DNA from 3 places in the Bacillus pacificus genome. Region 3 is predicted to be linked to each of the others. Evidence: a T-box and tRNA genes for the amino acid it is inferred to sense, from the RefSeq annotation. Region 3 holds a T-box; the other regions hold tRNA genes.
What was found. The T-box of region 3 lies ahead of alaS (alanine--tRNA ligase). A T-box ahead of a tRNA ligase gene usually reads a tRNA of that ligase, here a tRNA-Ala.
Positions count from the first base shown of each region.

Region 1: it encodes a tRNA-Ala, which carries the amino acid that the T-box ahead of alaS (alanine--tRNA ligase) is inferred to sense. The anticodon was not compared.
Region 2: it encodes a tRNA-Ala, which carries the amino acid that the T-box ahead of alaS (alanine--tRNA ligase) is inferred to sense. The anticodon was not compared.

Region 1 covers NZ_CP086328.1:475,394-485,383, reverse strand. The annotation lists gene LMD38_RS02505 (S8 family serine peptidase) at 1-2,789, shown strand, start outside; gene LMD38_RS02500 (L-lactate dehydrogenase) at 2,966-3,910, opposite strand; partial or broken gene LMD38_RS02495 (IS4 family transposase) at 4,507-4,662, shown strand; tRNA gene LMD38_RS02490 (tRNA-Glu) at 4,763-4,834, opposite strand; tRNA gene LMD38_RS02485 (tRNA-Ser) at 4,841-4,931, opposite strand; tRNA gene LMD38_RS02480 (tRNA-Asn) at 4,939-5,013, opposite strand; tRNA gene LMD38_RS02475 (tRNA-Ile) at 5,021-5,097, opposite strand; tRNA gene LMD38_RS02470 (tRNA-Gly) at 5,108-5,178, opposite strand; tRNA gene LMD38_RS02465 (tRNA-Lys) at 5,192-5,267, opposite strand; tRNA gene LMD38_RS02460 (tRNA-Thr) at 5,278-5,353, opposite strand; tRNA gene LMD38_RS02455 (tRNA-Phe) at 5,368-5,443, opposite strand; tRNA gene LMD38_RS02450 (tRNA-Asp) at 5,456-5,531, opposite strand; tRNA gene LMD38_RS02445 (tRNA-Met) at 5,533-5,609, opposite strand; tRNA gene LMD38_RS02440 (tRNA-Ser) at 5,637-5,729, opposite strand; tRNA gene LMD38_RS02435 (tRNA-Ile) at 5,747-5,823, opposite strand; tRNA gene LMD38_RS02430 (tRNA-Met) at 5,828-5,904, opposite strand; tRNA gene LMD38_RS02425 (tRNA-Ala) at 5,925-5,997, opposite strand; tRNA gene LMD38_RS02420 (tRNA-Pro) at 6,013-6,086, opposite strand; tRNA gene LMD38_RS02415 (tRNA-Arg) at 6,097-6,170, opposite strand; tRNA gene LMD38_RS02410 (tRNA-Leu) at 6,174-6,262, opposite strand; tRNA gene LMD38_RS02405 (tRNA-Gly) at 6,279-6,353, opposite strand; tRNA gene LMD38_RS02400 (tRNA-Leu) at 6,383-6,463, opposite strand; tRNA gene LMD38_RS02395 (tRNA-His) at 6,486-6,561, opposite strand; tRNA gene LMD38_RS02390 (tRNA-Thr) at 6,571-6,646, opposite strand; tRNA gene LMD38_RS02385 (tRNA-Val) at 6,651-6,726, opposite strand; rRNA gene rrf (5S ribosomal RNA) at 6,731-6,846, opposite strand; rRNA gene LMD38_RS02375 (23S ribosomal RNA) at 6,949-9,869, opposite strand.
Region 2 covers NZ_CP086328.1:4,932,359-4,942,348, forward strand. The annotation lists gene glmM (phosphoglucosamine mutase) at 1-1,160, opposite strand, end outside; gene LMD38_RS25320 (CdaR family protein) at 1,153-2,634, opposite strand; gene cdaA (diadenylate cyclase CdaA) at 2,627-3,448, opposite strand; gene rocF (arginase) at 3,697-4,590, opposite strand; gene LMD38_RS25335 (glycerate kinase) at 4,800-5,945, opposite strand; tRNA gene LMD38_RS25340 (tRNA-Ala) at 6,061-6,133, opposite strand; tRNA gene LMD38_RS25345 (tRNA-Gly) at 6,144-6,215, opposite strand; tRNA gene LMD38_RS25350 (tRNA-Lys) at 6,221-6,296, opposite strand; tRNA gene LMD38_RS25355 (tRNA-Gln) at 6,302-6,376, opposite strand; tRNA gene LMD38_RS25360 (tRNA-Tyr) at 6,442-6,525, opposite strand; tRNA gene LMD38_RS25365 (tRNA-Val) at 6,543-6,618, opposite strand; tRNA gene LMD38_RS25370 (tRNA-Glu) at 6,624-6,698, opposite strand; tRNA gene LMD38_RS25375 (tRNA-Thr) at 6,723-6,795, opposite strand; tRNA gene LMD38_RS25380 (tRNA-Asn) at 6,800-6,874, opposite strand; rRNA gene rrf (5S ribosomal RNA) at 6,884-6,999, opposite strand; rRNA gene LMD38_RS25390 (23S ribosomal RNA) at 7,086-9,990, opposite strand, start outside.
Region 3 covers NZ_CP086328.1:971,310-981,299, forward strand. The annotation lists gene LMD38_RS05030 (tetratricopeptide repeat protein) at 1-594, shown strand, start outside; gene recD2 (SF1B family DNA helicase RecD2) at 690-3,026, shown strand; gene LMD38_RS05040 (hypothetical protein) at 3,154-3,342, shown strand; gene LMD38_RS05045 (YrzQ family protein) at 3,361-3,489, shown strand; gene LMD38_RS05050 (hypothetical protein) at 3,526-3,738, opposite strand; gene LMD38_RS05055 (AI-2E family transporter) at 3,914-4,984, shown strand; gene LMD38_RS05060 (PH domain-containing protein) at 5,020-5,364, opposite strand; T-box leader at 5,587-5,806, shown strand; gene alaS (alanine--tRNA ligase) at 5,847-8,489, shown strand; gene LMD38_RS05070 (IreB family regulatory phosphoprotein) at 8,566-8,832, shown strand; gene ruvX (Holliday junction resolvase RuvX) at 8,836-9,249, shown strand; gene LMD38_RS05080 (DUF1292 domain-containing protein) at 9,262-9,540, shown strand; gene mltG (endolytic transglycosylase MltG) at 9,756-9,990, shown strand, end outside.

The sequences.
Region 1 (9,990 bases), 500 kb from region 3:
CTCTCGTTGCACGTGGTACACTGTCATTTGATGAAAAAATTGCGAATGCAAAACAAGCTGGTGCAAAAGCCGTTATTATTTATAACAATGTGGACGGAGAAATTCCTTTCTACGTTGGCGAAAGTACAAAATACATTCCCGCATTCCGCCTAACGAAAGAAGACGGTGAAAAACTAAAAGCTCAAATCGAACAAGGTAATACATCCTTTACCTTTGACGAACTTAGTTATATTCAAACAGAAGGCGATCATCTTGCAGACTTTAGCTCACGCGGTCCTGTTACATCAAATGATGATATTAAACCAGATATTACAGCGCCTGGTGTTGCTGTACTTTCAACAGTACCTGAATATATTAACGACCCACAAGAGGGCGAAAATTATGATGTTTCCTATGAGCGTATGCAAGGAACATCTATGGCTTCTCCTCATATCGCGGGCGTTGCTGCTCTTATTTTACAAGAACACCCAGAATACTCTCCATTCGATGTAAAGACGTCTCTTATGAACACAGCTGATGATTTAAAAGAAAAGTATTCCGTATATGAAGTTGGAGCTGGACGAGTAGATGCGTACAACGCCGTTCATACGGAAACTAGTTTTAAAGTGCTAGATACAACAAAAACAGTTGTAAATGATGAAGTAATTGAAGTACCTGAAGAAACTGGATCCATTGCATTCGGGAAGTTCTATCAAAAAGACGGTGAATCTCTTGAACAAAAACGAAATATAAAAGTACAAAATCATAATAAACAAGAGAAAAAAGAATTTAAAACAGAAATTTCTTATACACCAGCATCTTCTTCTATTAACGACGCTACCGCAAACGGTGTAAAAGTTTCTGTTCCAGAAACAATTACTCTTGATGCTGGCAAATCAGATGAAATTGAAGCAAAAATTAATGTTCCAGCCGGTGTAAAACAAGGCCGATATGAAGGATATATTCATATTACAAATACGAAAAATAAAGAAGAAACGTACCAAATTCCGTTCTCTATTCGTGTATCAGAACCTGGTATTGAAAATGCAATATTATCAAGAAAAGCAATTTCAACTGATACATCTAAATTCAATCCATACCGTGAATCGTATTTGCACGGGGCGTTCCAATTAAACAGCGAACTTGAAACGTTAGATCTTATCGTGAAAGATTCCAAAACAAATAAAGCTCTCGGTTTCCTTGGTACATTAAACACTAGTGGATTAAAAACTGATGTGTATTACTACTTAGATTCATTCTTTAACGGCAGGGTGTATCCTTTTACAAATGATCCTGCAAAACCAATTGGTGATGAGAAAATCGACTTACCAGAAGGTGATTACACAATTGAGTTTGTTGGCTACGATAAAGACGGTAAAGCACGTGTGAAAGGGGATTATGTCGTAATTGATAATACACCGCCAGAAGTGAAATTAACTGGATTACGGCCTGGTATTTATGAATTAAATGAAGAGAACTATACAGTAGAAGACGGTAAAAAAGCACTATGGATTAAAGGAAATGTGTATGATTCGAACGTTGACTACTTAAAAGGAAAAGGATTAAACATTACGCAAGAAGCAAACGGAGTGATGTACTATGATTATTCTCCATACTTGCATAAGTTTTTACCTATTAATGCAAATGGTGACTTTAAAGTTGGCATTACTCCTGAATCCTTTAAAACTGAAGGTCCAATGAATACAGGCGTATATATTTTCGATTATGCAACTGCAGGAGCTGACTATCCGAGCGGTGTAAATAACTATTGGTTTATCCCGCAAGGAGCTCAATATGCGAAAACTAGTTATGATAAAAAAGAAGTATATAAAGGTGATGAATTCACTGTGACGCTAAACGCCAAACATGTGAAACAATTTGTTGCTGGGGAATTTAACGTAAAATTCCTAGAAAAGAACTTCAAATTTGCAAATGCGAAATTAAATCCTGCTTTTGAAAAGCTACTTTTCGAAAAAGGGGTGACCGCAAAAGTAAATGAACCGAAACTAGAAGAAGGTTCTGTTACAGTTGGCGGAGCTATCGATGACAAAAACTTCGCTGGATTAGATGGTGATTTCCCGTTCATTGATGTAACTTTTAAAGTAGAAAATGATGAGTTTTATGAAGCAAATGCTCAATTAGATTTATCAGTGTTCGCTTACTGGAAACAAGGTGAATCAGAGCCAAATAGAATGCGTGTCCTTCAAGATCAAACATTCTCAGTTATGTCTTTAAACTCACTAGTCGAAGGAAGTATTAAACCTGGTGCTTTCTTAAATGAACGCGGATATTTAGATGAAAAATTCGATTATACAAAGCTTGGCGTAAAAGTATATGCAACAGATTCTTACCGTCATAAGTTTGAAGGCTCACTTGATAAATACGGATCCTTCAAACTAAATGGACTTCCTGTTAATAAACGCGACTATAACTTATATGTAGAAGTACCAGGGCATTTAACAAGCCGACTAACCACGAAACTTGGTACTGAAAAAGACGGTAAGCTACTTGGCCAATATTATTATGCACGCTTTGATGAAAACCTTGCAGGTGATGTAAATGGCGATAAAGTAATTGATATAAAAGATGCTGAAATTATCGCTAACAACTACGGTAAAAAAGGACTATCTGTGAAAGACGGCGACCTTAACAAAGATGGTATTGTCGACGAAAAAGATATTCGCTTCGTTGAAAAGAACTTCTTGAAAAAAGGTCCAGATGCATCCAAATCACAAACACCTGTAGAAAAATCAAAAAGCGGTACACTGGCAGATATTTTAAAGAAATTAGGATTGACGCCTAAAAAATGATAATAATAAAGAGCACTCTACGCAAAGTAGAGTGCTCTTTTCTATAAACGACCCTGATCCAGCAAAAGGGGTATATTGGGGATATACAAGGGAAACCGGAAAAGGAATTTATATTAAATTATATATAAATCCAGAAGTAAGAAGTAGTTCCCCACTTCTGGATTATTTAGCAATTATTATAGTACTGGTGCCATTGTTTCTTTTAATACTTTTACAGAATGAGCGAATTTCGCTTTTTCATCCTCATTTAACTCAAGCTCTACGATTTCACGTACACCTTCACGGTTAATTACAGCTGGAACACCTACGTAAGCATCTTTCTCACCGTATTGACCTTCAAGGTATGCAGATACAGTTAATACGCTGTTCTCGTTGTTTAAGATTGCTTTAGTTACACGAAGTAGTGACATACCGATTCCGTAGTAAGTTGCACCTTTACGCTCGATAATATGGTAAGCTGCATCACGTACGTTTTCGAAGATTTTATCTAAGTCTTCTTGTTTGTACTGTTCGTTGTTAGCTAAAATTGTTTCTAGTTTTTGTACACCGATAGTAGCGTGACTCCATACTGGAAGTTCAGTGTCACCGTGTTCACCAACGATGTAAGCATGAACGTTACGTGGATCTACATCTAAGTAGTCACCTAACATGTAACGGAAACGAGCAGAGTCTAAAGTAGTACCCGAACCAATTACGCGCTCTTTTGGTAGACCAGATTCTTTCCAAGTTACGTAAGTTAAAATATCAACTGGGTTAGTTGCGATTAAGAAGATTCCATCGAATCCGCTATCCATAATACCGCGAACGATTTGTTTAAAGATCTTTGTATTTTTTTCAACTAAGTCTAAACGAGTTTCACCTGGCTTTTGTGGTAATCCAGCAGTGATAACTACTAAATCTGCATCTTTACAATCTGCATAGCTACCGCTCCAAACTTTTGTTGGTGATGGAGAGAATGGTACCGCATGGCTTAAGTCCATTGCTTCCCCTTCTGCTTTTGCTTCATTAACATCTACTAATACGAATTCTTCAGCTACACCTTGGTTGATCATTGAGTAAGCGTAACTACAACCTACAGCTCCTGTTCCTACTAATACTACACGATTGATACCTTTTTTCATGGTAATTTCCCCTCTCTATTGTTCACATATATTTTTTTATGATTGTTTAAGTAATTAATTAAAATACTAATTTAATGTTGTTTAACTTCTTTACACTCATATTGTAGCACGTATTATTGTGAATTACTTCACAAATTATGACCTATTTGTGAACTTTTTCACATAGAGTGTAAAGTTATTGGAATAGGTGTGGAATCCATTTCAATGGAGGCGTTTTCTTTAGATTGTGAAAGGGATTTTCTTATGTTTTTGTCGGTAAGTGAAATTATATCGGCGATTTTTAGAATATATCGACTATAACTCCAAATATATCAGCGATTTTTGAAATTTATCGACCGTAACTCAAATTATATCGGCGATTTTTGCAATATATCGACTTACCGACAAAACTCGACAATAATGACAGCATAAAAAAACTGCCTCCAGTAGATCACCTACTGAGAGACAGTTTCTTCTATATATTATTTATTTTCCGCCGTAGCGCCTAATACAGCATCCTTTGTTTGAACAACCCATATTTCAATTTTTATTATTCAACGGTATCTAATAACTCTACAACTAATTCCTTAGGATCTTCCCAGCTATGAGATTTACCCGTTTATCCAAGTGCAGGAGGCTTTAGCATAAGGCCGAGATAAAAATTCAATTTGAGTATGATTTGTTAAGTGAACATTCCTTCATACTCATACAGGTCAAGGTAAACAACATGATTATACTTACAGCTCTCTGTATTCCCAACTGTAACAGCGAATACTTCATCTTTCTTTTAATTCATAAAAAAAAGCAGACTATCCAAAGGCTACTTTTACACAACAAAAAAAGAGATAGCAGATTATGCTATCTCTTTTAGTATGACCCGTACGGGATTCGAACCCGTGTTACCGCCGTGAAAGGGCGGTGTCTTAACCACTTGACCAACGGGCCAATTACTGGCAGAGAAGAAGGGATTCGAACCCTCGCACCGCGTTCGCGATCTACTCCCTTAGCAGGGGAGCCCCTTGAGCCACTTGGGTACTTCTCTATAAATATGGCTCCGCAGGTAGGACTCGAACCTACGACCGATCGGTTAACAGCCGATAGCTCTACCACTGAGCTACTGCGGAACAATTATGGTGGGCCTAAATGGACTCGAACCATCGACCTCACGCTTATCAGGCGTGCGCTCTAACCAGCTGAGCTATAGGCCCATAATTGAAAAGCGGGTGAAGAGAATCGAACTCTCGACCAGAGCTTGGAAGGCTCTTGTTTTACCACTAAACTACACCCGCATTAAATTGTAAATGGTGAGCCATGAAGGACTCGAACCTTCGACCCTCTGATTAAAAGTCAGATGCTCTACCAACTGAGCTAATGGCTCATTTTGAAAGTGGTGCCGGCTAGAGGACTTGAACCCCCAACCTACTGATTACAAGTCAGTTGCTCTACCAATTGAGCTAAGCCGGCTTGCGACTTCAAAATGGTGGCTCGGGACGGAATCGAACCGCCGACACGAGGATTTTCAGTCCTCTGCTCTACCGACTGAGCTACCGAGCCTTTATGTAAAAATGGCGGTCCCGACCGGGGTCGAACCGGCGATCTCCTGCGTGACAGGCAGGCATGTTAACCACTACACCACGGGACCTTGGTTGCGGGGACAGGATTTGAACCTGCGACCTTCGGGTTATGAGCCCGACGAGCTACCAGACTGCTCCACCCCGCGACGATCAAATATTTACTTTAGAAAAAATGGAGGAGGTAGAGGGATTCGAACCCCCGCGCGACTCTCGCCGCCTGTCGGTTTTCAAGACCGATCCCTTCAGCCGAACTTGGGTATACCTCCGAGATATAAACTTCTAATGGTGGACCTTGTAGGACTCGAACCTACGACCGGACGGTTATGAGCCGTCTGCTCTAACCAGCTGAGCTAAAGGTCCTTTATGGTAGCGGCGGAGGGGATCGAACCCCCGACCTCACGGGTATGAACCGTACGCTCTAGCCAGCTGAGCTACACCGCCATAAATGATATTAAGATAAGTGGAGCCTAGCGGGATCGAACCGCTGACCTCCTGCGTGCAAGGCAGGCGCTCTCCCAGCTGAGCTAAGGCCCCATGTTTTTGGGAATATCGGGAAGACAGGATTTGAACCTGCGACCCCCTGGTCCCAAACCAGGTGCTCTACCAAGCTGAGCCACTTCCCGTTAATAAAAGCGCGCCCGAGAGGAGTCGAACCCCTAACCTCTTGATCCGTAGTCAAACGCTCTATCCAATTGAGCTACGGGCGCATATGGTGCCGAGGGCGGGGGTCGAACCCGCACGGTGGTTACCCACCGCAGGATTTTAAGTCCTGTGCGTCTGCCTGTTCCGCCACCCCGGCATGTCATATTGAAAATTGGAGCGGAAGACGGGATTCGAACCCGCGACCCCAACCTTGGCAAGGTTGTATTCTACCACTGAACTACTTCCGCAAGACATGTATGAGTTATTTAATTAAAAGTGCGGGTGAAGGGAGTCGAACCCCCACGCCAAAGGCGCCAGATCCTAAGTCTGGTGCGTCTGCCAATTCCGCCACACCCGCATATTAATTTATTTAAGAAAAATGGGGCGACTGATGGGAATCGAACCCACGAATGCCGGAGCCACAATCCGGTGCGTTAACCACTTCGCCACAACCGCCATAATTTCTGGTGCCGACTAGAGGACTTGAACCCCCAACCTACTGATTACAAGTCAGTTGCTCTACCAATTGAGCTAAGTCGGCTAAATGGTGGAGGATGACGGGATCGAACCGCCGACCCCCTGCTTGTAAGGCAGGTGCTCTCCCAGCTGAGCTAATCCTCCATTTGCCTGGCAACGTCCTACTCTCACAGGGACAATGTCCCAACTACCATCGGCGCTAGAGAGCTTAACTTCCGTGTTCGGTATGGGAACGGGTGTGACCTCTCTGCCATCATTACCAGACTGTATTCATTTAAGACAAGAATTATTGTAACTCATTTAACTTTTAAAGTCAACAAGTTTTTTATATTCTTTCAAAACTAGATAACATTTGCTACATATTATATGGTTAAGTCCTCGATCTATTAGTATTCGTCAGCTCCACATGTCACCATGCTTCCACCTCGAACCTATCAACCTGATCATCTTTCAGGGATCTTACTAGCTTACGCTATGGGAAATCTCATCTTGAGGGGGGCTTCATGCTTAGATGCTTTCAGCACTTATCCCTTCCGCACATAGCTACCCAGCTATGCCCTTGGCAGAACAACTGGTACACCAGCGGTGCGTCCATCCCGGTCCTCTCGTACTAAGGACAGCTCCTCTCAAATTTCCTACGCCCACGACGGATAGGGACCGAACTGTCTCACGACGTTCTGAACCCAGCTCGCGTACCGCTTTAATGGGCGAACAGCCCAACCCTTGGGACCGACTACAGCCCCAGGATGCGATGAGCCGACATCGAGGTGCCAAACCTCCCCGTCGATGTGGACTCTTGGGGGAGATAAGCCTGTTATCCCCGGGGTAGCTTTTATCCGTTGAGCGATGGCCCTTCCATGCGGAACCACCGGATCACTAAGCCCGACTTTCGTCCCTGCTCGACTTGTAGGTCTCGCAGTCAAGCTCCCTTATGCCTTTGCACTCTACGAATGATTTCCAACCATTCTGAGGGAACCTTTGGGCGCCTCCGTTACACTTTAGGAGGCGACCGCCCCAGTCAAACTGCCCACCTGACACTGTCTCCCGGGTCGATAAGACCCGTAGGTTAGAATTTCAATACAGTCAGGGCGGTATCCCACCAGCGCCTCCACCGAAGCTAGCGCTCCGGTTTCAAAGGCTCCCGCCTATCCTGTACAAACTGTACCAAAATTCAATATCAGGCTACAGTAAAGCTCCACGGGGTCTTTCCGTCCTGTCGCGGGTAACCTGCATCTTCACAGGTACTATAATTTCACCGAGTCTCTGGTTGAGACAGTGCCCAAATCGTTACACCTTTCGTGCGGGTCGGAACTTACCCGACAAGGAATTTCGCTACCTTAGGAACGTTATAGTTACGGCCGCCGTTTACTGGGGCTTCAGTTCAGAGCTTCGCTTACGCTAACCCCTCTCCTTAACCTTCCAGCACCGGGCAGGTGTCACCCCCTATACTTCGCCTTACGGCTTCGCAGAGAGCTGTGTTTTTGCTAAACAGTCGCTTGGGCCTATTCACTGCGGCTTTCCGTTAAGAAAGCACCCCTTCTCCCGAAGTTACGGGGTCATTTTGCCGAGTTCCTTAACCAGAGTTCTCTCGCACACCTTAGGATTCTCTCCTCGCCTACCTGTGTCGGTTTGCGGTACAGGCACCTTTATCTCGCTAGAAGCTTTTCTTGGCAGCGGGGAATCAAAGACTTCGCTCCATAAGGAGCTTCCCCATCACAGCTCAGCCTTTACGATAAGCGGATTTGCCTACTTATCAGCCTAACTGCTTGGACGTGCACAACCAATCGCACGCTTCTTCTATCCTTCTGCGTCCCTCCATTGCTCAAACGATAAAGAGGTGGTACAGGAATATCAACCTGTTGTCCATCGCCTACGCCTGTCGGCCTCGGCTTAGGTCCTGACTAACCCTGAGCGGACGAGCCTTCCTCAGGAAACCTTAGGCATTCGGTGGACGGGATTCTCACCCGTCTTTCGCTACTCATACCGGCATTCTCACTTCTAAGCACTCCACCAGTCCTTCCGGTCTGACTTCACTGTCCTTAGAACGCTCCCCTACCACTGATACCATTGGTATCAATCCGCAGCTTCGGTGGTGTATTTAGCCCCGGTACATTTTCGGCGCAGAGTCACTCGACTAGTGAGCTATTACGCACTCTTTAAATGGTGGCTGCTTCTAAGCCAACATCCTAGTTGTCTAAGCAACTCCACATCCTTTTCCACTTAATACACACTTTGGGACATTAGCTGGCGGTCTGGGCTGTTTCCCTTTTGACTACGGATCTTATCACTCGCAGTCTGACTCCTAAGGATAAGTCATTGGCATTCGGAGTTTGACTGAATTCGGTAATCCGATGAGGACCCCTAGTCCAATCAGTGCTCTACCTCCAAGACTCTTACACTTAAGGCTAGCCCTAAAGCTATTTCGGGGAGAACCAGCTATCTCCAGGTTCGATTGGAATTTCTCCGCTACCCACACCTCATCCCCGCACTTTTCAACGTGCGTGGGTTCGGGCCTCCATTCAGTGTTACCTGAACTTCACCCTGGACATGGGTAGATCACCTGGTTTCGGGTCTACGACCACGTACTAAACGCCCTATTCAGACTCGCTTTCGCTGCGGCTCCGCCTCTTCAGCTTAACCTCGCACGGGATCGTAACTCGCCGGTTCATTCTACAAAAGGCACGCCATCACCCATTAACGGGCTCTGACTATTTGTAGGCACACGGTTTCAGGATCTCTTTCACTCCCCTTCCGGGGTGCTTTTCACCTTTCCCTCACGGTACTGGTTCACTATCGATCACTAGGGAGTATTTAGCCTTGGGAGATGGTCCTCCCAGATTCCGACGGAATTTCACGTGTTCCGCCGTACTCAGGATACATTCAAGAGAGAACGAAGTTTCGACTACGGGGTTGTTACCCTCTACGACGGACCTTTCCAGGTCGCTTCGTCTACCTCGTTCCTTTGTAACTCCGTATAGAATGTCCTACAACCCCAAGAGGCAAGCCTCTTGGTTTGGGCTATGTTCCGTTTCGCTCGCCGCTACTCAGGAAATCGCATTTGCTTTCTCTTCCTCCAGGTACTTAGATGTTTCAGTTCCCTGGGTCTGTCTTCCTTACCCTATGTATTCAGATAAGGATACCATACCATTACGTATGGTGGGTTTCCCCATTCGGAAATCTTCGGATCAAAGCTTACTTACAGCTCCCCGAAGCATATCGGCGTTAGTCCCGTCCTTCATCGACTCCTAGTGTCAAGGCATCCACCGTGCGCCCTTTCTAACTTAACCAAACTAAAATTAAAAAATATGAGCTACACTGTTATCTAGTTTTCAAAGAACATACATTTATATATGAGAGATAGTTCTCTCAAAACTGAACAAAACGAAACACGGAAACTTATATTGATGA
Region 2 (9,990 bases), 1.3 Mb from region 3:
TTTTCTAGTGCTAGTTTTTTATCTGTTACACGAACGTTTACTAGTAATTGCGGGAATTTTGTCATTTCTCCTGCAAGCTCAGATAATGGTTTTTTCGTCATTTTCATAATGTTTACAAGTTGAAGTGCACTTAACATTCCATCACCAGTTGTAATGTAATCAAGTAAGATAATATGTCCTGATTGTTCTCCACCTAAGTTGTAACCTCCGCGCTTCATTTCTTCCATTACGTAGCGATCACCAACTGCTGTTTTATCACTTGTAATACCGTTAGCTTCAAGTGCTTTGTAGAAACCTAAGTTACTCATAACTGTTGAAACAACTGTATTGTGCTTTAGTTGACCAGTTTCTTTCATGTACTTTGCACAAATAAACATAATTTGATCGCCATCAACGATGTTTCCTTTTTCATCTACAGCGATTAAACGGTCACCATCACCATCGAAAGCAAGACCAATATCAGCACCTTTTTCTTTTACTAATTCAGCTAATACTTCTGGATGCGTAGAACCTACTCCATCGTTAATGTTCATACCATTTGGTGAAGTTCCCATTGTTGAAATATCAGCTTCTAAATCAGCAAATAAGTACGGAGCTAAAGAAGATGTAGCACCATGCGCACAATCTAAAGCGATATGCAAACCTGAGAAATCTTCCTCTACAGTTTGTTTAATGTATTGTAAATACTTTTGTCCACCTTCAAAATAATCACTCACTTGCCCAAGGTTCGTACCTGTTGGACGTGGTAATTCATCCACTTCTTTGTCTAATAAAGCTTCGATTTCTGCTTCTTGCTCATCTGTTAATTTAAAACCGTCTGAACCGAAGAATTTAATTCCGTTATCTTGTACTGGATTATGAGATGCAGAAATCATAACACCAGCTTGTGCATCTAACGCTTTCGTTAAATAAGCAACACCTGGTGTAGAAATAACACCAAGACGCATTACTTCTGCTCCAGTTGATAATAGACCTGCTACTAAAGCTCCTTCTAACATATGTCCTGATATACGTGTATCACGGCCGATAATTACTTTTGGACGGTCTGTATCTTTTGTTAATACATAACCACCAAAACGTCCAATTTTGAACGCTAATTCAGGTGTTAACTCCTGATTCGCAACCCCGCGTACTCCATCTGTACCAAAATATTTACCCATTATGATTCGCTCCTTTTTCTGGCTCTTTTTGATTATCTACTGTTGGCTCTTGGCTAGTTTCTTTATCTTTATTTTGTTCCGGTTCCTTCTCCTTTTCCTTTTCTGGATCAGGCTTAGGTTCAGGTTCAGGATTTTTTGGTTTTTCAGTTTGATTATCTTTATTATTATTTGAATTTGGTTGCTCACCGTTACCCTGTACTTCTTTATCAGGATTTTCTTTCTTCACAATTGTGACTTTAGCACTTTTTTGTTTTGGCTCTATTGAAATATTACCAGGGCCACTCACTTGAATAGCAACATCCTTCGTCCCAGGAGACACATTTTGTAGATTAATCACTGCTGTTATTTGAGCAGCTGTTATTTTATCTACTATACTTGTTTCTCCTGAAATATCAACGCTTATCTTCCCATCTTGCGGCGAAAGTAACTGGGCCGTAACGTCTTTAGAAAGTCCATTTTTTTGAATTGATATACCATCAATCGTTCTTGTTTTCGTTTGTTTTGTTTTTTGTACGCCTACTGAAACCTTTACTTGATTTGGCTTCGCACTTGTTACACCCTTTGGTAATAAAACAGAGGTATCGAATGTTGTAGACTCTGTCAATTGACTAAGATCTACTTCGACCCCCTCTATCGATTGTATATTATCCAATATATCTTTTGGACCTGCTATCGTTACTTCTCTCGGCTCAACGCTAACATTTGTAACGGCCAATCCTTCCGGTAAACTCCCCTTTTTCGCATATGTTATAGGAACAGTTTTTTCAGTATTATTGGCCGTAGCTTGCGTCGCCACATTCAACGTTACACTAATTTTAGATGGACTTGTTCTTACATTTAAACGTTTGCCTTCTTTATTGTATAATGTCACTTCGGGTGTTTTTGTAACAGTTTTATTAACACCTTTTAAATCAACATACGCCTTAGCAGATGAAATACTTTCAATTTCTTCTTTCGTCCCAACTACCTCAACCGTATCAGGTTTAATGTTTGATTTTTCGAGCGTAGCACCAGCTGACATCTGATCCTCATTTGATAATTTCAAGTCTACATGAACATATTTTCTCGCTTTTTCATGAAGAGTAATTTTAATTGTTGATGGCTGAACTGTTCCTTTCACATCATCTGGAAGTCCATTCGTTTTCAAAGAAACTTCATACGTTCCTTTTTCGCTACCTCTCAAATCAACTGGTATATCAAATTGTTTTTTCGCTTTTGCCGTAGCAACTGCTGCCTTTGGACCCTCTAACTTCACCTTAACGCCCTCTGCCGGAATACCACTTACAATATATTTCTCTTCATCATACTTAACGTTAATAGCATAATTAGTTAATGTTTCTTTCGCATCATTTGCAAAAGGTAGTATCCCCGATGTCGTATTTTTTTCAGTTAAAGTCGCTGACATAAAAAGCATACACGCCAATAGTAATGAGATCCCCTTTAAAAACCAATGATTCTCCATTAACTTATCCATGACGCTTTCTCCTCCAATTCCATAAAGACGAAGAAGTCGTTTTTTCGTTCGCACTAAATTCAGCTAACAACATATCTTTCAGTTGTTCTGTCTTCAAATCACGATGCAACTTACCATTTTTCGTTAAAGAAATTTGGCCTGTTTCTTCCGACACAACTACTGTAATGCTATCAGTAACTTCACTAACTCCCATTGCAGCGCGATGCCTAGTTCCTAACTCCTTAGAGATAAATGGACTTTCTGATAACGGAAGATAGCAAGCTGCTGCTTTAATGGTACTTCCTTGCATAATTACTGCTCCATCGTGAAGAGGTGTGTTTGGAATGAAAATATTAATGAGTAATTCCGATGATACGTTTGCATTTAGCGGAATACCCGTTTCTACATAATCACCCATACCGGTCTCTTTTGACAAGGTAATTAATGCACCAATTCTACGTTTTCCCATATATTCCGTTGCTTTCGCTATCGCTGTTGCAACCATTTCAGGCTCATCATCCTCATGAGTTCCAGTACGCGAAAATAAACTCCCGCGTCCTAGCTGCTCAAGCGCTCTTCGCAATTCTGGCTGGAAAATAATAATAACGGCTAAAAATCCCCACGTTAATACTTGTTCAGTTAGCCAATATAGCGTTCGCAATCCAAGGAAAATACTGATCATCCGAACGACAATAATAACTGTAATCCCTTTTAAAAGTTGAACAGCTTTCGTCCCTCGGATTATGAGAATTAGCTTATATATAATAAACCATACAACGGCAATATCTAATGCCGTACTAAGATATTTCAAAATGGTCGTATCTTCAAAAGGCATGCTAACCCTTCCTCCTACTTACGAGCAATTCTATCCATATATTGAAATATTGTTTTATGCTCTATCTGTATGTATTTCCAACAACTAGTTAATTATACCATACATGAAACAAACGACAATTACAAACAACCCCCTTTAGTCTAAATTGGTAAGATGTCAAACATTCTTATCGTACAGTATAATATAAATCATTATTATACGCCTATTTTCAAATAAAAAAAGCAACTTCTCAGTTGCTTTTCTTACATTTATTTTAGTTTTTCACCGAATAAAGAACCCATTAAAGCAACCGCTGTTGTTGCCGTTCTATTTCGCTCATCTAAAATCGTATTTACCTCAACAAACTCGGCAGATGTAACAATATCAGCTTCCGCTAACATCTCCATTGCTAAATGACTTTCACGATAAGATAAGCCACCAATTACAGGTGTTCCAACTCCTGGTGCATCATGAGGATCAAGACCATCTAAATCTAATGATAAATGCACACCATCAGTATGAGATAAATACGCGATTGTTTCTTCCATAACAGCCGTCATACCCATACGATCAATCTCGTGCATTGAAAATACTTTAATACCTTCATTTCGAATAAAGTCTTTTTCTCCTTCATCTAATGCACGTGCACCGATAATTACAACATTCTCTTTTTTCACCTTTGGATATGCCCCGTATAAATCTACAAGCGCCGGATGTCCATACCCTAAACTTGCTGCAAGTGACATACCGTGAATATTTCCAGATGGTGAAGTTTCTTCTGTATTTAAATCGCCATGTGCATCATACCAAATAACACCTAGGTTTTTATAATGTTTCGCAACACCAGCTAATGTACCAATAGCGATACTATGATCGCCACCTAATACAAGTGGAAAACGCCCTTCTTCTATAATATGATCCACCTTACTTGCTAATTCGTTACATACAGTTGCAACTTGTGTAAGGTTTCTTAAGCTTGTATTTACATCTACTTCTTTTTCTCTCTCTATACATATATCTCCCATATCTTTAACGTCATATCCAATTTCTTCAATTCTTTCAATTACACCTGCATAACGGATTGCGCTCGGCCCCATATCAACTCCACGACGCATCTGGCCTAAATCCATTGGAACTCCAATAACTGAAATTTCTTTTTTCATAGATAGTATCCCCCTTTTGTGCCTTCACTAAATATTTTAAATCTTTTATATAGTCTGACTCAACTCGACATTTTTCTGTATGGATATACAAATTATTCACTTATATCCGCTTCAAAATCCAAATGTTAAGACTATTCTATGTATAAAGTTAACTTAATGAAACAACTACTATCATTATTATTAGATAATAATAAAAAACACTCCCGCATTTAGAAGTGTTTTTCTGATGCTATTTTCCACACTGCTGCAATATTCTTTGCTGTCATTTCAATATTCTCTTCTGCTACTTTATATGCCTCCTCTAATGTCATCGGACTTGTTGTAATACTAAATACTGCATCAATTCCTTTTTCATGAACAGCCGAGTAATTCGGAGATACTGATCCCCCAATCGCAATGACAGGAATATGAAAAAGCTTTGCACGCTCCGCAACACCTACTGGGGCCTTTCCATATGCTGTTTGTTCATCTATTCTCCCTTCGCCAGTTATAATTAAATCTGCACCTTCTATATGCTTATCAAAATTTGTATAATCTAATACAATTTCAATTCCCCTCCGCAAGCTTCCTTTCAGCACTGCAATAACAGCTGCTCCCATACCTCCTGCAGCTCCTGCACCAGGTATTTTAGATACGTCGCAAAATAGGTATTGTTTAAGGATATGCGCATAATGCTTTAAATTCTCATCCAGCTCTTTCATCATCTCTTCATCCGCACCCTTTTGTCGCCCAAATACGAAAGATGCTCCTCTTATTCCAACTAACGGATTATCTACATCACATGCTGCTTCTATCTTTATATGCTTTAAGCGTGAATCCATTTGTGAAAAATCAATAGAGACAATCGAATGTAACGTTCCACCAGACGGCTCTATTACTTCTCCTTTTCCATTTATAAACCTGACTCCTAAAGCTGACAACATACCCGCTCCTCCATCATTTGTAGCACTTCCTCCCAGTCCTAAAATGATATGCTCAGCTCCTTCGTCTAGCGCATGTAGTATAAGTTCTCCTGTTCCTTTCGTCGTCGTAATAAGTGGGTTTCGCTTTTTAGCTGGAACGTGTTGTAAGCCTGATGCTGCTGCCATTTCAATAAACGCTGTCTTTTTATCTTTAGACATACCGTAAAAGGCTTGTACGCTCTCTCTAAGCGGTCCTGTCACATGAAATGATATAATCCTCCCGCTTGTAGCATCAACAAGGGAATCAACCGTTCCTTCCCCTCCGTCTCCAATTGGTATTTTTACATACTCTGCTTTAGGAAAAATTGCTCCAAAACCTCTTTCAATAGCTTCACATACTTCTATAGCTTTTAAGCTTTCTTTATATGAATCAGATGCAATAACAACTTTCATAATTATCCCCATCCTTTATTTTCACGTTTTCTCCATTTTAAATGACAAGTATGAAAGTTGTCTTTTTAAACACAAAAAAAGCTTACATCATATGATGTAAGCTTTCTCTATTAGATGGAGCCTAGCGGGATCGAACCGCTGACCTCCTGCGTGCAAGGCAGGCGCTCTCCCAGCTGAGCTAAGGCCCCTTAGTAATTAAGCGGAAGACGGGATTCGAACCCGCGACCCCAACCTTGGCAAGGTTGTATTCTACCACTGAACTACTTCCGCGAAAATGGTGAGCCATGAAGGACTCGAACCTTCGACCCTCTGATTAAAAGTCAGATGCTCTACCAACTGAGCTAATGGCTCGTAAATGGCTGGGCTAGCTGGATTCGAACCAGCGCATGACGGAGTCAAAGTCCGTTGCCTTACCGCTTGGCTATAGCCCATTAATATTTACTAGTATGGTTATCTTTTCAAAAAAATAAACCCTCTCAGGTTATTTTAAAGAAAATGGTGGAGGGGGGCAGATTCGAACTGCCGAACCCGAAGGAGCGGATTTACAGTCCGCCGCGTTTAGCCACTTCGCTACCCCTCCGACATTTAAAATATATATGGTGGAGGATGACGGGATCGAACCGCCGACCCCCTGCTTGTAAGGCAGGTGCTCTCCCAGCTGAGCTAATCCTCCAAAAGTGGTGACCCGTACGGGATTCGAACCCGTGTTACCGCCGTGAAAGGGCGGTGTCTTAACCACTTGACCAACGGGCCAAAAAAGTTTTAAACCTATTCCCAAGCTTCCAACCGGGCTTGAACCGGTGACCTCTTCCTTACCATGGAAGTGCTCTACCAGCTGAGCTATGGAAGCATAATGGCTCCGCAGGTAGGACTCGAACCTACGACCGATCGGTTAACAGCCGATAGCTCTACCACTGAGCTACTGCGGAATAATATTAGCCTGGCAACGTCCTACTCTCACAGGGACAAGGTCCCAACTACCATCGGCGCTAGAGAGCTTAACTTCCGTGTTCGGTATGGGAACGGGTGTGACCTCTCTGCCATCATTACCAGACTTTTATCATTATAAACATTTCTTTCGAAATGTCAAGAGGAAAATTATATATTCCTTCAAAACTAGATAACATTGCTACATATTATATGGTTAAGTCCTCGATCTATTAGTATTCGTCAGCTCCACATGTCACCATGCTTCCACCTCGAACCTATCAACCTGATCATCTTTCAGGGATCTTACTAGCTTACGCTATGGGAAATCTCATCTTGAGGGGGGCTTCATGCTTAGATGCTTTCAGCACTTATCCCTTCCGCACATAGCTACCCAGCTATGCCCTTGGCAGAACAACTGGTACACCAGCGGTGCGTCCATCCCGGTCCTCTCGTACTAAGGACAGCTCCTCTCAAATTTCCTACGCCCACGACGGATAGGGACCGAACTGTCTCACGACGTTCTGAACCCAGCTCGCGTACCGCTTTAATGGGCGAACAGCCCAACCCTTGGGACCGACTACAGCCCCAGGATGCGATGAGCCGACATCGAGGTGCCAAACCTCCCCGTCGATGTGGACTCTTGGGGGAGATAAGCCTGTTATCCCCGGGGTAGCTTTTATCCGTTGAGCGATGGCCCTTCCATGCGGAACCACCGGATCACTAAGCCCGACTTTCGTCCCTGCTCGACTTGTAGGTCTCGCAGTCAAGCTCCCTTATGCCTTTGCACTCTACGAATGATTTCCAACCATTCTGAGGGAACCTTTGGGCGCCTCCGTTACACTTTAGGAGGCGACCGCCCCAGTCAAACTGCCCACCTGACACTGTCTCCCGGGTCGATAAGACCCGTAGGTTAGAATTTCAATACAGTCAGGGCGGTATCCCACCAGCGCCTCCACCGAAGCTAGCGCTCCGGTTTCAAAGGCTCCCGCCTATCCTGTACAAACTGTACCAAAATTCAATATCAGGCTACAGTAAAGCTCCACGGGGTCTTTCCGTCCTGTCGCGGGTAACCTGCATCTTCACAGGTACTATAATTTCACCGAGTCTCTGGTTGAGACAGTGCCCAAATCGTTACACCTTTCGTGCGGGTCGGAACTTACCCGACAAGGAATTTCGCTACCTTAGGACCGTTATAGTTACGGCCGCCGTTTACTGGGGCTTCAGTTCAGAGCTTCGCTTACGCTAACCCCTCTCCTTAACCTTCCAGCACCGGGCAGGTGTCACCCCCTATACTTCGCCTTACGGCTTCGCAGAGAGCTGTGTTTTTGCTAAACAGTCGCTTGGGCCTATTCACTGCGGCTTTCCGTTAAGAAAGCACCCCTTCTCCCGAAGTTACGGGGTCATTTTGCCGAGTTCCTTAACCAGAGTTCTCTCGCACACCTTAGGATTCTCTCCTCGCCTACCTGTGTCGGTTTGCGGTACAGGCACCTTTTATCTCGCTAGAAGCTTTTCTTGGCAGCGGGGAATCAAAGACTTCGCTCCATAAGGAGCTTCCCCATCACAGCTCAGCCTTCACGATAAGCGGATTTGCCTACTTATCAGCCTAACTGCTTGGACGTGCACAACCAATCGCACGCTTCTTCTATCCTTCTGCGTCCCTCCATTGCTCAAACGATAAAGAGGTGGTACAGGAATATCAACCTGTTGTCCATCGCCTACGCCTGTCGGCCTCGGCTTAGGTCCTGACTAACCCTGAGCGGACGAGCCTTCCTCAGGAAACCTTAGGCATTCGGTGGACGGGATTCTCACCCGTCTTTCGCTACTCATACCGGCATTCTCACTTCTAAGCACTCCACCAGTCCTTCCGGTCTGACTTCACTGTCCTTAGAACGCTCCCCTACCACTGATACCATTCGGTATCAATCCGCAGCTTCGGTGGTGTATTTAGCCCCGGTACATTTTCGGCGCAGAGTCACTCGACTAGTGAGCTATTACGCACTCTTTAAATGGTGGCTGCTTCTAAGCCAACATCCTAGTTGTCTAAGCAACTCCACATCCTTTTCCACTTAATACACACTTTGGGACCTTAGCTGGCGGTCTGGGCTGTTTCCCTTTTGACTACGGATCTTATCACTCGCAGTCTGACTCCTAAGGATAAGTCATTGGCATTCGGAGTTTGACTGAATTCGGTAATCCGATGAGGACCCCTAGTCCAATCAGTGCTCTACCTCCAAGACTCTTACACTTAAGGCTAGCCCTAAAGCTATTTCGGGGAGAACCAGCTATCTCCAGGTTCGATTGGAATTTCTCCGCTACCCACACCTCATCCCCGCACTTTTCAACGTGCGTGGGTTCGGGCCTCCATTCAGTGTTACCTGAACTTCACCCTGGACATGGGTAGATCACCTGGTTTCGGGTCTACGACCACGTACTAAACGCCCTATTCAGACTCGCTTTCGCTGCGGCTCCGCCTCTTCAGCTTAACCTCGCACGGGATCGTAACTCGCCGGTTCATTCTACAAAAGGCACGCCATCACCCGTTAACGGGCTCTGACTATTTGTAGGCACACGGTTTCAGGATCTCTTTCACTCCCCTTCCGGGGTGCTTTTCACCTTTCCCTCACGGTACTGGTTCACTATCGATCACTAGGGAGTATTTAGCCTTGGGAGATGGTCCTCCCAGATTCCGACGGAATTTCACGTGTTCCGCCGTACTCAGGATACATTCAAGAGAGAACGAAGTTTCGACTACGGGGTTGTTACCCTCTACGACGGACCTTTCCAGGTCGCTTCGTCTACCTCGTTCCTTTGTAACTCCGTATAGAATGTCCTACAACCCCAAGAGGCAAGCCTCTTGGTTTGGGCTATGTTCCGTTTCGCTCGCCGCTACTCAGGAAATCGCATTTGCTTTCTCTTCCTCCAGGTACTTAGATGTTTCAGTTACCTGGGTCTGTCTTCCTTACCCTATGTATTCAGATAAGGATACCATACCATTACGTATGGTGGGTTTCCCCATTCGGAAATCTTCGGATCAAAGCTTACTTACAGCTCCCCGAAGCATATCGGCGTTAGTCCCGTCCTTCATCGACTCCTAGTGTCAAGGCATCCACCGTGC
Region 3 (9,990 bases):
AATTTCACAGAAGCAATCGAAGAAAATCCGAAAGATGCGCTTGGATATATTAATTTTGCAAACTTATTAGATGTACTAGGTGATAGTGAGAGAGCAATTTTATTTTATAAACGTGCATTAGAGTTAGATGATAAATCTGCGGCTGCTTATTATGGATTAGGAAACGTATATTACGGTCAAGAGCAATTTGCAGAGGCTAAAGCTGTATTTGAACAAGCGATGCAAGCTGGATTACAATCAACTGATGTAACGTTTATGTTAGGTATTACACATGTGCAACTTGGAAATGATCGTCTTGCACTGCCGTTTTTACAAAGAGCAACAGAATTAGATGAAAACGATGTAGAAGCTTTGTTCCAGTGCGGACTTTGCTTTGCGCGACTAGAACATATTCAAGAGGCGAAACCTTATTTTGAAAAGGTATTAGAAATGGATGAAGAGCATGCAGATGCGTATTATAATTTAGGTGTTGCCTACGTATTTGAGGAAAAAAATGAGAAGGCTCTCGCTTTATTTAAGAAAGCAACTGAAATTCAGCCAGATCACTTTTTAGCGGGTAATGGTGTTCGTTTATTAGAGCAAGAAGCTGAATAAGAAAAATGTAGTTTAATGGGTAGTTATCCCTCATCTAAATAGGTGGGGGATGTACTGCTCATTAAAGTGAAGCGAAACCGGAAAGGAGAGGAAAGATGGGAAATCAACATGCAATGGATTTGTTTGAGGAAGAGAAAAAGTTTATAAAAGCGCAAGTTCTTCATACCATTTTCCACAACGAAGAAAACCTCTATTCCGTTGTCAGTATGAAAGTCATTGAAACGAATGAAACGTACGACGAAAAAAAAGTGATGATAAACGGTCATTTTCCCCGCATGCATGAAGATGAAGTGTTTACGTTGACAGGGCATTTTAAAGACCATCCGAAGTATGGGAAACAATATTTAGTTGAAACGTTTAAGAAAGAATTGCCGCAAACAAAAGCAGGTATGGTGCAATATTTAGCGAGTGATTTATTTAAAGGGATAGGAAAGCGTACAGCTGAAAAAATTGTGGACCATCTAGGGGAACATGCTATTTCTAAAATTATGGATGATCCTGAGGCTTTAAATGGTGTTGTAAACAAGCAAAAAGCGCAAGAAATATATGAGACAATTGTTGAACATCAAGGATTAGAGAAAGTAATGAGTTTTTTAAATGGTTATGGTTTTGGAACGAAGCTTTCTATTAAGATTTACCAACAATATAAAGAGATGACATTAGAAGTGATTCGTAATAATCCATATCAACTTATTGAAGAAGTGGATGGAATTGGATTTGGAAGAGCGGATGATATAGGACGTGCGTTAGGGATATCGGGTAATCATGATGATCGTGTACGTGCGGGATGTTTTTATACGTTAGAGAATGTATCATTACAACTTGGTCACGTTTATATGAGAAAAGATCAACTTGTAAGAGAAACGATGTCACTTTTAAATAATCAAGAAGGAAGAGTGACGGAGGAAGACATTATAGGTTGTATTGAAATGATGCAAAGTGAAGGGAAAGTCATCATCGAGGAAGAACGAGTGTATTTGGCATCGTTATTCTACTCTGAAAAAGGTGTTGTAAAGTCTATTCGCAGGCTCATGAATCAGGAGGAAACACCTTCATTCCCTGAAGCAGAAGTGTTAAAGACGTTAGGTGAAATTGAAGAACAACTGAGCGTACAGTATGCACCACTTCAGCAAGAAGCAATTCAAACGGCACTTCATAAACCGATGATGTTATTGACAGGTGGACCAGGAACAGGAAAAACAACAGTTATTAAAGGAATTGTTGAAATGTATGCGTCACTTCACGGGCTATCGTTAAATCCGAATGAATACAGTGATGATAATCCATTTCCGATATTATTAACGGCTCCAACAGGAAGGGCAGCGAAGCGAATGAGTGAATCGACAGGACTTCCAGCTTGTACAATTCACCGTTTACTTGGCTGGACGCCAGAAGGGTCTTTCCAGCGTAATGAAACAGATCCGGTACAAGGGAAGTTGCTTATTATTGATGAATTTTCAATGGTTGATATTTGGCTTGCAAATCAGCTGTTTAAGTCATTGCCGACGAACATTCAAGTTATCGTTGTAGGTGATGAAGATCAATTACCATCTGTAGGACCTGGACAAGTATTGAAAGATTTATTGAATGCAGGTGCAGTTCCAACTGTAAAGCTTACTGAAATTTATCGTCAAGCGGAAGGTTCATCAGTAATTCAACTTGCTCATGCGATAAAAAATGGAACACTCCCACCAGATTTAGCGCAAAATCAAAAAGATCGTTCATTTATCGGCTGCACAGGAGCTCAAATTGTTGAGGTTGTTAAGAAGGTTTGTGAAAATGCTAAGACAAAAGGTTTTAGCGCAAGAGATGTACAAGTATTGGCCCCGATGTATCGTGGACCGGCCGGTATTAATGTACTAAACGAAGCGTTGCAAGAAGTATTTAATCCGAAAAGGGAAAAGAGTAAAGAAATTGCTTATGGTGATGTTGTATATCGAAGAGGCGATAAAGTTTTGCAACTCGTTAATCAGCCGGAGAGTCAAGTGTTTAATGGTGATATCGGAGAAATTGTTTCGGTGTTTTATGCGAAAGAAAACGTTGAGCAACAAGATATGATTATCGTTTCATTTGATGGAATTGAGGTAACATATACAAAACCAGATTTAAATCAAATTACACATGCCTATTGCTGTTCCATTCATAAATCGCAAGGTAGTGAGTTTCCGATTGTAATTATGCCGATAGTAAAAAGTTATAATCGTATGTTACGTCGTAATTTAATTTATACTGGTATTACAAGAAGTAAGAAGTTCCTTATTATTTGCGGGGAGGAAGCTGCTTTCCAGTCTGGTGTAAACCGCCTTGATGATGCAATGCGTCAAACGACTTTAGCGAGTCGATTGCAGGAATCGCAAGGAGAAGTACAGATGGTAACAGTGAATGGCGAAGAAATGGACGTGGAAAACATTTCACCGTATGATTTCATGTAAAAAGGTGAAATTATATAGTGAAACTTTCAAACGTATAACGTTGAAAGGCTCCAGCAATGTATAAATGAATGCAGTTTGGAAATAATGGCGAATAGAATCCGGGAGACTGTAAGGAGATGAACGCCATATGTTTATTTGTCCAAATTGCAAAGGAAAAGACATTGGGAAAATAGGTGTCAACCAATTTTATTGCTGGAATTGTTATATCGAATTATCGGTTTCAAAGGGGAAAATCCATACGCATCAAGTAGAAGAAGATGGTTCGTTAAGTTCTCTTGATGATTTATTTGATGAGAATGAAAGAACGATCGGATAACGAAAAGGGGGATTTACTTTGAATCTACGCAATTCATTAATCGCATTAGGTGTTGGAGCGGCAGCATATCAATATGCTCGCAAACAAGATGTCTTTTCAAAACGCAATATGAAAAAAGCACGTAAGATGATTAAATCTTATTTATAAGCGTAAAAAACTCCCTTCATCAACAAGGGAGTTTTTTTATGCATTTGTATGCAAATATAAAAGTCCAATTTCAGAGAAGAGATAAGATAGGCCGTAACATCCAACGCCAAGCATTCCGTAATGAAATAAATGCTTCGCTCTTTCTTTTCGTGAGGAACGAATAAAGAAACCTTTCCAAATACCAAACCCGATACAAATCCATTCAAGAATCATAAAAAGTGCTGATAATACGAGCATAAATAAAACCATTATGAGCCCTCCTGATTAAATTGTTTCACGCTGCGTTCTCAGGGGTGGTTGTCCTTGTTATGTATATATATGTGCGTCTTTACAAAACAGTATGGTCTGCACAAAAAGATTTTAAAACTTTTGCACATAACCTACCCTATTTATTTTCACAATAAAGGTGGAGGAGGTTTTTCGTGTGAAGAATCTTAAAATCATTTGGATATACCGTTTAGGATTATTGTTACTTGTCTTTCTTTGTTTGCTCGTCTTTTTAAAAATTAAGCCGCTATGGGCACCGATTATTTTTGTATGTAAAGTGGCCATTACACCGTTTCTTATCGCGTGTTTTATTGCGTATTTATTGCATCCTTTAATTGAAAAAATTCATAAAGAAGGGATGCCGCGCACACTCGCTATTTTGCTCATTTACATCCTTTTCTTTGGCGGAATTGGTTATGGAATTTATAAAGGAACGCCGGTTGTGATTAAGCAATTACAAGAAATCAATGAACAATTCCCGCAGTTTACAAAAATGTATGATTCTTGGATGGATGGTGTTACAGAACAAACAGCGAACTTCCCGTCATTTATTCATGAAAAGGTGAAACAAATTTTTGTTGGAGTAGAGACGAAGATACAAGCACTTTTAAATAAAGTGATGAGCACAGCTCGCGGTGTACTGGATTCGTTACTCATTATTTTCTTAATTCCGTTCATTGTATTTTACATATTAAAAGATTACGGCGAGTTTTATCATATTTTTTGGAAACTAGTTCCGAGTAAGTGGCGTAGTACGGGGCAAATGCTGGCGAAAGAAATTGATAAATCACTTGGAAGTTATATTCGAGGACAGTTATTTGTTTGTTTAGTATTAGGGGGCGTATCTGCTCTTTCCTTTTGGTTTATCGGTATGAAATATCCATTGTTACTCGGTATTATTATTGGGGTGACGGATATAATACCGTACTTTGGCCCTATTTTAGGGGCGATTCCGACATTAATGATTGCGGCAACGGTATCAACAAGTTTACTCATTAAAGCGGGGATTGCGATTGCTATTTTGCAATTCGTAGAAAGTAACATTTTATCCCCTTATATCGTTGGTAAGTCCCTTCGCATGCATCCTGTCATTATTATGCTTGCACTACTAGTTGGGGGAGAAGTGGGAGGAATTGTAGGGTTATTAATATCAGTTCCTATTTTAGCGGTTATTCGTACAGTAATCGTTCATGTAAGGCCTCTTTGGAAAAAAGAAGATATGCAATAGGAAGGCCCTCTACTTATAAGAGTAGAGGGCTATCATTATTTAGAGAGTTGTTCGTTTATTTTTTGAACGAGAGAGCTTACATCATTTGTTTGAATATGTTTTATTTTTTTCCATTCATTATCATACATAAATACAATTTGATTGCTGAAAAGTCGCTGTTTTTCTTTTAAATTAGAAATTTTCGCGAAAGCGTACTCTTCAAATAATGGGTTCTTACTTACATCTGGTCCATAAAAGAAGAGGCGTTTGTTCGTTAAAATTAACAATCCCGGCCTTGCGACGGAACGATAAATAAATATGTCTAGTGAACAGGCTACGTAAAACAATATTGTTTCATCAGTCTTTAACATATTTTTAGCTTTGCTCAATAAGGTTGTCACTATAATCGCTCCTTTATTATTAATAATTTAATTATAACAAAAATTAAATATTCGGAAAAGTACACGGGAGTAGTACAATTTAGTAATACATGCATAATATATGAAAAGGCTGTTAAGAATGAATAGTAGAATAGCTATGATTAATAAGTAATTGATATAATATAAATGATTATCTACATTGACAAACTTAAGAGAATTCTATTATATTTAGTCATATAATACATTAAATCAATGACGGAACAAGTACGTTACAGTCCATTTATAGAGAGAAGCTTCCATATGGCTGAAAGAAGCTTTAAATGAAGGGTAACAGAAAGCTAATCCTGAGAGCAGCTAATCACTGCCGTTTTGCCACGTTACGGCACCATGAGGTGATGAATTGATTCATATAGTAATCAATTCATAATTAGGGTGGTATCGCGAGTTAACTCTCGTCCCTTTTATAGGGGCGGGAGTTTTTTATATTTAAGGAGGAAAATACAATGAAACAACTAACAGGCGCACAAATTCGTCAAATGTTTTTAGACTTTTTCCAAGAAAAAGGACATGCAGTAGAACCTAGTGCATCACTAGTTCCACATGAGGATCCATCTCTTTTATGGATTAACAGTGGTGTAGCAACATTAAAAAAATATTTTGATGGACGTGTAATCCCGCAAAATCCACGTATTACAAATGCTCAAAAATCAATTCGTACAAACGATATTGAAAACGTAGGGAAAACAGCTCGTCACCATACATTCTTTGAAATGTTAGGGAACTTCTCAATCGGCGATTACTTCAAAGAAGAGGCAATTACTTGGGCTTGGGAATTCTTAACGAGCGACAAATGGATCGGATTCGATAAAGAATTATTATCCGTTACAATCCATCCAGAAGATGAAGAAGCATTCACAATTTGGAATGAGAAAATGGGTGTTCCAAAAGAGCGTATCATCCGCTTAGAAGAAAACTTCTGGGACATCGGTGAAGGACCAAGTGGACCGAATACAGAGATTTTCTATGACCGCGGAGAAGCTTACGGTAATGACTTTAGTGACCCAGAATTATATCCAGGAGGAGAAAACGAGCGTTACTTAGAAGTATGGAACCTTGTATTCTCTCAATTTAACCATAATCCAGATGGTTCATATACACCACTTCCTAAGAAAAACATCGATACAGGGATGGGTCTAGAGCGTATGACATCTATCGTTCAAGATGTACCTACAAACTTTGACACGGACTTATTCATGCCGATGATTGGTGCAACAGAAACAATCTCTGGCGAGAAATATCGTAATGGTGACTTAGAAAAAGATATGGCGTTTAAAGTAATCGCTGACCATATCCGTACAGTAACATTCGCTGTTGGTGACGGCGCTCTTCCATCTAACGAAGGCCGTGGTTATGTATTACGTCGTTTATTACGCCGTGCTGTTCGTTACTCTAAGAAATTAAACATTAACCGTCCGTTCATGTTTGAATTAGTACCGGTTGTTGGAGAAGTAATGAAAGACTTCTATCCAGAAGTACTTGAAAAGAAAGATTTCATTGCAAAAGTTGTGAAAAATGAAGAAGAGCGTTTCCACGAAACACTTCATGATGGTGAAGCAATTTTAGCTGAAGTTATTGCAAAAGCGAAAGAAGAAAAAACAACTGTTATTTCTGGAGTAGATGCGTTCCGTCTATATGACACATACGGTTTCCCAATTGAATTAACAGAAGAATATGCAGAAGAAGCTGGTATGACAGTTGATCATGAAGGCTTTGAAAATGAAATGGAAAAACAACGTGAGCGCGCACGTGCTGCTCGTCAAGACGTTGATTCTATGCAAGTTCAAGGCGGTGTCCTTGGAGAAGTGAAAGTAGCGAGCGAGTTCGTTGGTTACGGTACGGTTGCAACAGAAAGTAACGTTGTTGCACTTGTGAAAAACGGTGAATACGCAGACAGCTTGCAAGCAGGTGAAGAAGGACAATTAATGCTTGATGTAACACCATTCTATGCTGAGAGCGGCGGACAAATTGCAGACCGTGGTTACCTTCTTGCTGATGGTGTGAAAGTTCTTGTAAAAGACGTACAAAAAGCACCAAACGGCCAAAACTTGCACAAAGTTGTAGTTGAAGAAGGTACATTAACGAAAGATGCGGCTGTAAAAGCTATTATCGATACGAAAAACCGTAGTAGTGTTGTGAAGAACCATACAGCAACTCACTTACTACACCAAGCGTTAAAAGACGTACTTGGAACGCACGTTAACCAAGCGGGTTCTCTTGTAACTTCTGAACGTTTACGCTTTGACTTCTCTCACTTTGGTCAAGTACAAGCTGACGAATTAGAAAAAATTGAGCGTATCGTAAACGAGAAAATTTGGGAAAGTATTGATGTTGAGATTTCTCAAAAAGCAATCGAAGAAGCGAAAGAAATGGGCGCAATGGCATTATTCGGTGAAAAATACGGTGATGTTGTACGCGTCGTACAAGTTGGCGACTATAGCTTAGAGCTTTGCGGTGGTTGTCACGTTGATAACACAGCTTCTATCGGTATTTTCAAAATCGTTGCTGAGTCTGGTATCGGTGCAGGAACTCGTCGTATTGAAGCAGTAACTGGTAAGTCTGCTTATGAATTAATGAACGATCAAGTAGGTTTATTAAAAGAAGCAGCTGGAAAAATGAAAACAAATCCAAAAGACATTTTAACAAGAGTAGATGGTTTATTTGCTGAAGTAAAACAACTTCAAAAAGAAAACGAATCTCTTGCAGCAAAATTAAGCAATATTGAAGCTGGAAACTTAACTGATTCAGTAATGACAGTTGATGGCGTGAACGTATTAGCGGCAAAAGTAAATGTTGCAGACATGAACAACTTACGTACGATGATGGATGACCTAAAAAATAAATTACAATCTGCAGTTGTCGTATTAGCGTCTGTAAATGATGATAAAGTAAACATCTTAGCTGGCGTAACGAAAGATTTAATTAGCCAAGGATACCATGCTGGTAAACTTGTGAAAGAAGTAGCTTCTCGTTGTGGCGGTGGCGGTGGTGGCCGTCCTGATATGGCACAAGCGGGCGGTAAAAACCCAGCGCAAGTTGAGGAAGCTTTAGCATTTGTACAAGAGTACGTTAAATCTGTTTCAAAATAAAGAGATAGTAGTGTACAATGGTAGGGAGAGGAGAAGTTCTTCTCCCTATACTTACTATATAAGTGAGGTGCTTGAAATGGACGGTTTTGATAAAACAATGAAGTTTAGCATTCAAGATGAAAAACAGAGTGTCCATGTAAATGATGTACTTTTAACTGTGTATGATGCACTTCAAGAAAAAGGCTATAATCCGATTAACCAAATCGTCGGTTATTTATTAAGTGGAGACCCAGCATACATACCTCGCCATAAAGATGCGCGAAGCATCATTCGCAAGCTTGAACGTGATGAATTAATTGAAGAGCTTGTGAAGTCTTACTTGAAACATCATCGTGAGGAGTAATTTATGCGGATATTAGGTTTAGATGTAGGTACAAAAACAGTCGGAGTTGCAATTAGTGACGAAATGGGCTGGACAGCGCAAGGGCTTGAAACAATCAAGATTAACGAAGAACGAGGTCAATTTGGTTTTGACCGCATTTCTGAGTTAGTAAAACAGTATGATGTGGACAAGATAGTAGTAGGTTTACCTAAAAATATGAATGGTACAATTGGCCCGCGTGGTGAAGCATGCCAACAATTTGCAGAAAACCTACGAGAGCTGTTACAATTAGACGTTGTAATGTGGGACGAGCGTTTGTCAACGATGGCAGCGGAACGTCTACTCATTTCAGCCGATGTAAGTCGTAAGAAGCGAAAGCAAGTAATCGATAAGATGGCTGCAGTCGTAATCTTACAAGGATTTTTAGATAGTAAATAAGAGGTGACCAAAATGGAAGAACGTCAAATTACAATTGTAGACGAAAAAGGTAACGAACATTTATGTGAAATTATTTTCACTTTTGATGCTGAAAAATTTGGTAAAAAATCATACGTAATCTTCTCTCCAATCGGTGAAGTAGATGAAGATGGAGACCCAATTTATGATGCAATGGCTTATGAGCAAAATGAAGAAGAGGGCGGAGTATTACTTCCAATCGAATCTGAAGAAGAGTGGGAAATGGTACAAGAAACATTTAACACTATTGCTGATGAGCAAGAAGCTGAATAATAAGTACTGAAAAGGTGGACGGTATATCGTCCGCCTTTTTTATATGTAAAATGAAAGATTTTTTGTCGAAACTGCGTAATCCTTTGTAGTATAATGAGACGGATTGTAGAAAATAAAGTATCTGTCAAAAATGATAGGTAAATGTATTGTGATTTTTCATCGTGTTGTATAGAAAGATGTACATATGGCCTACAATTGAATAAGGAGGAAGAGTTTTGGTAGAGAATCAAGTGAAAAAGAAGCGTAGACGCATTTTTTTATTCTCGATAATTGCACTGCTTTTAGTTTGTGGTTCAGTCTATGCGTATATTTCATCCGCATTAGGACCGGTTGATAGCGGGAATAAAAAAGAGATTGAAGTAGAAATTCCAAAGGGATCATCTACTAGTAAAATTGGTGAGATTTTAGAAGGAAAAGGTGCTGTGAAAAACGGTACAGTTTTTAGTTTTT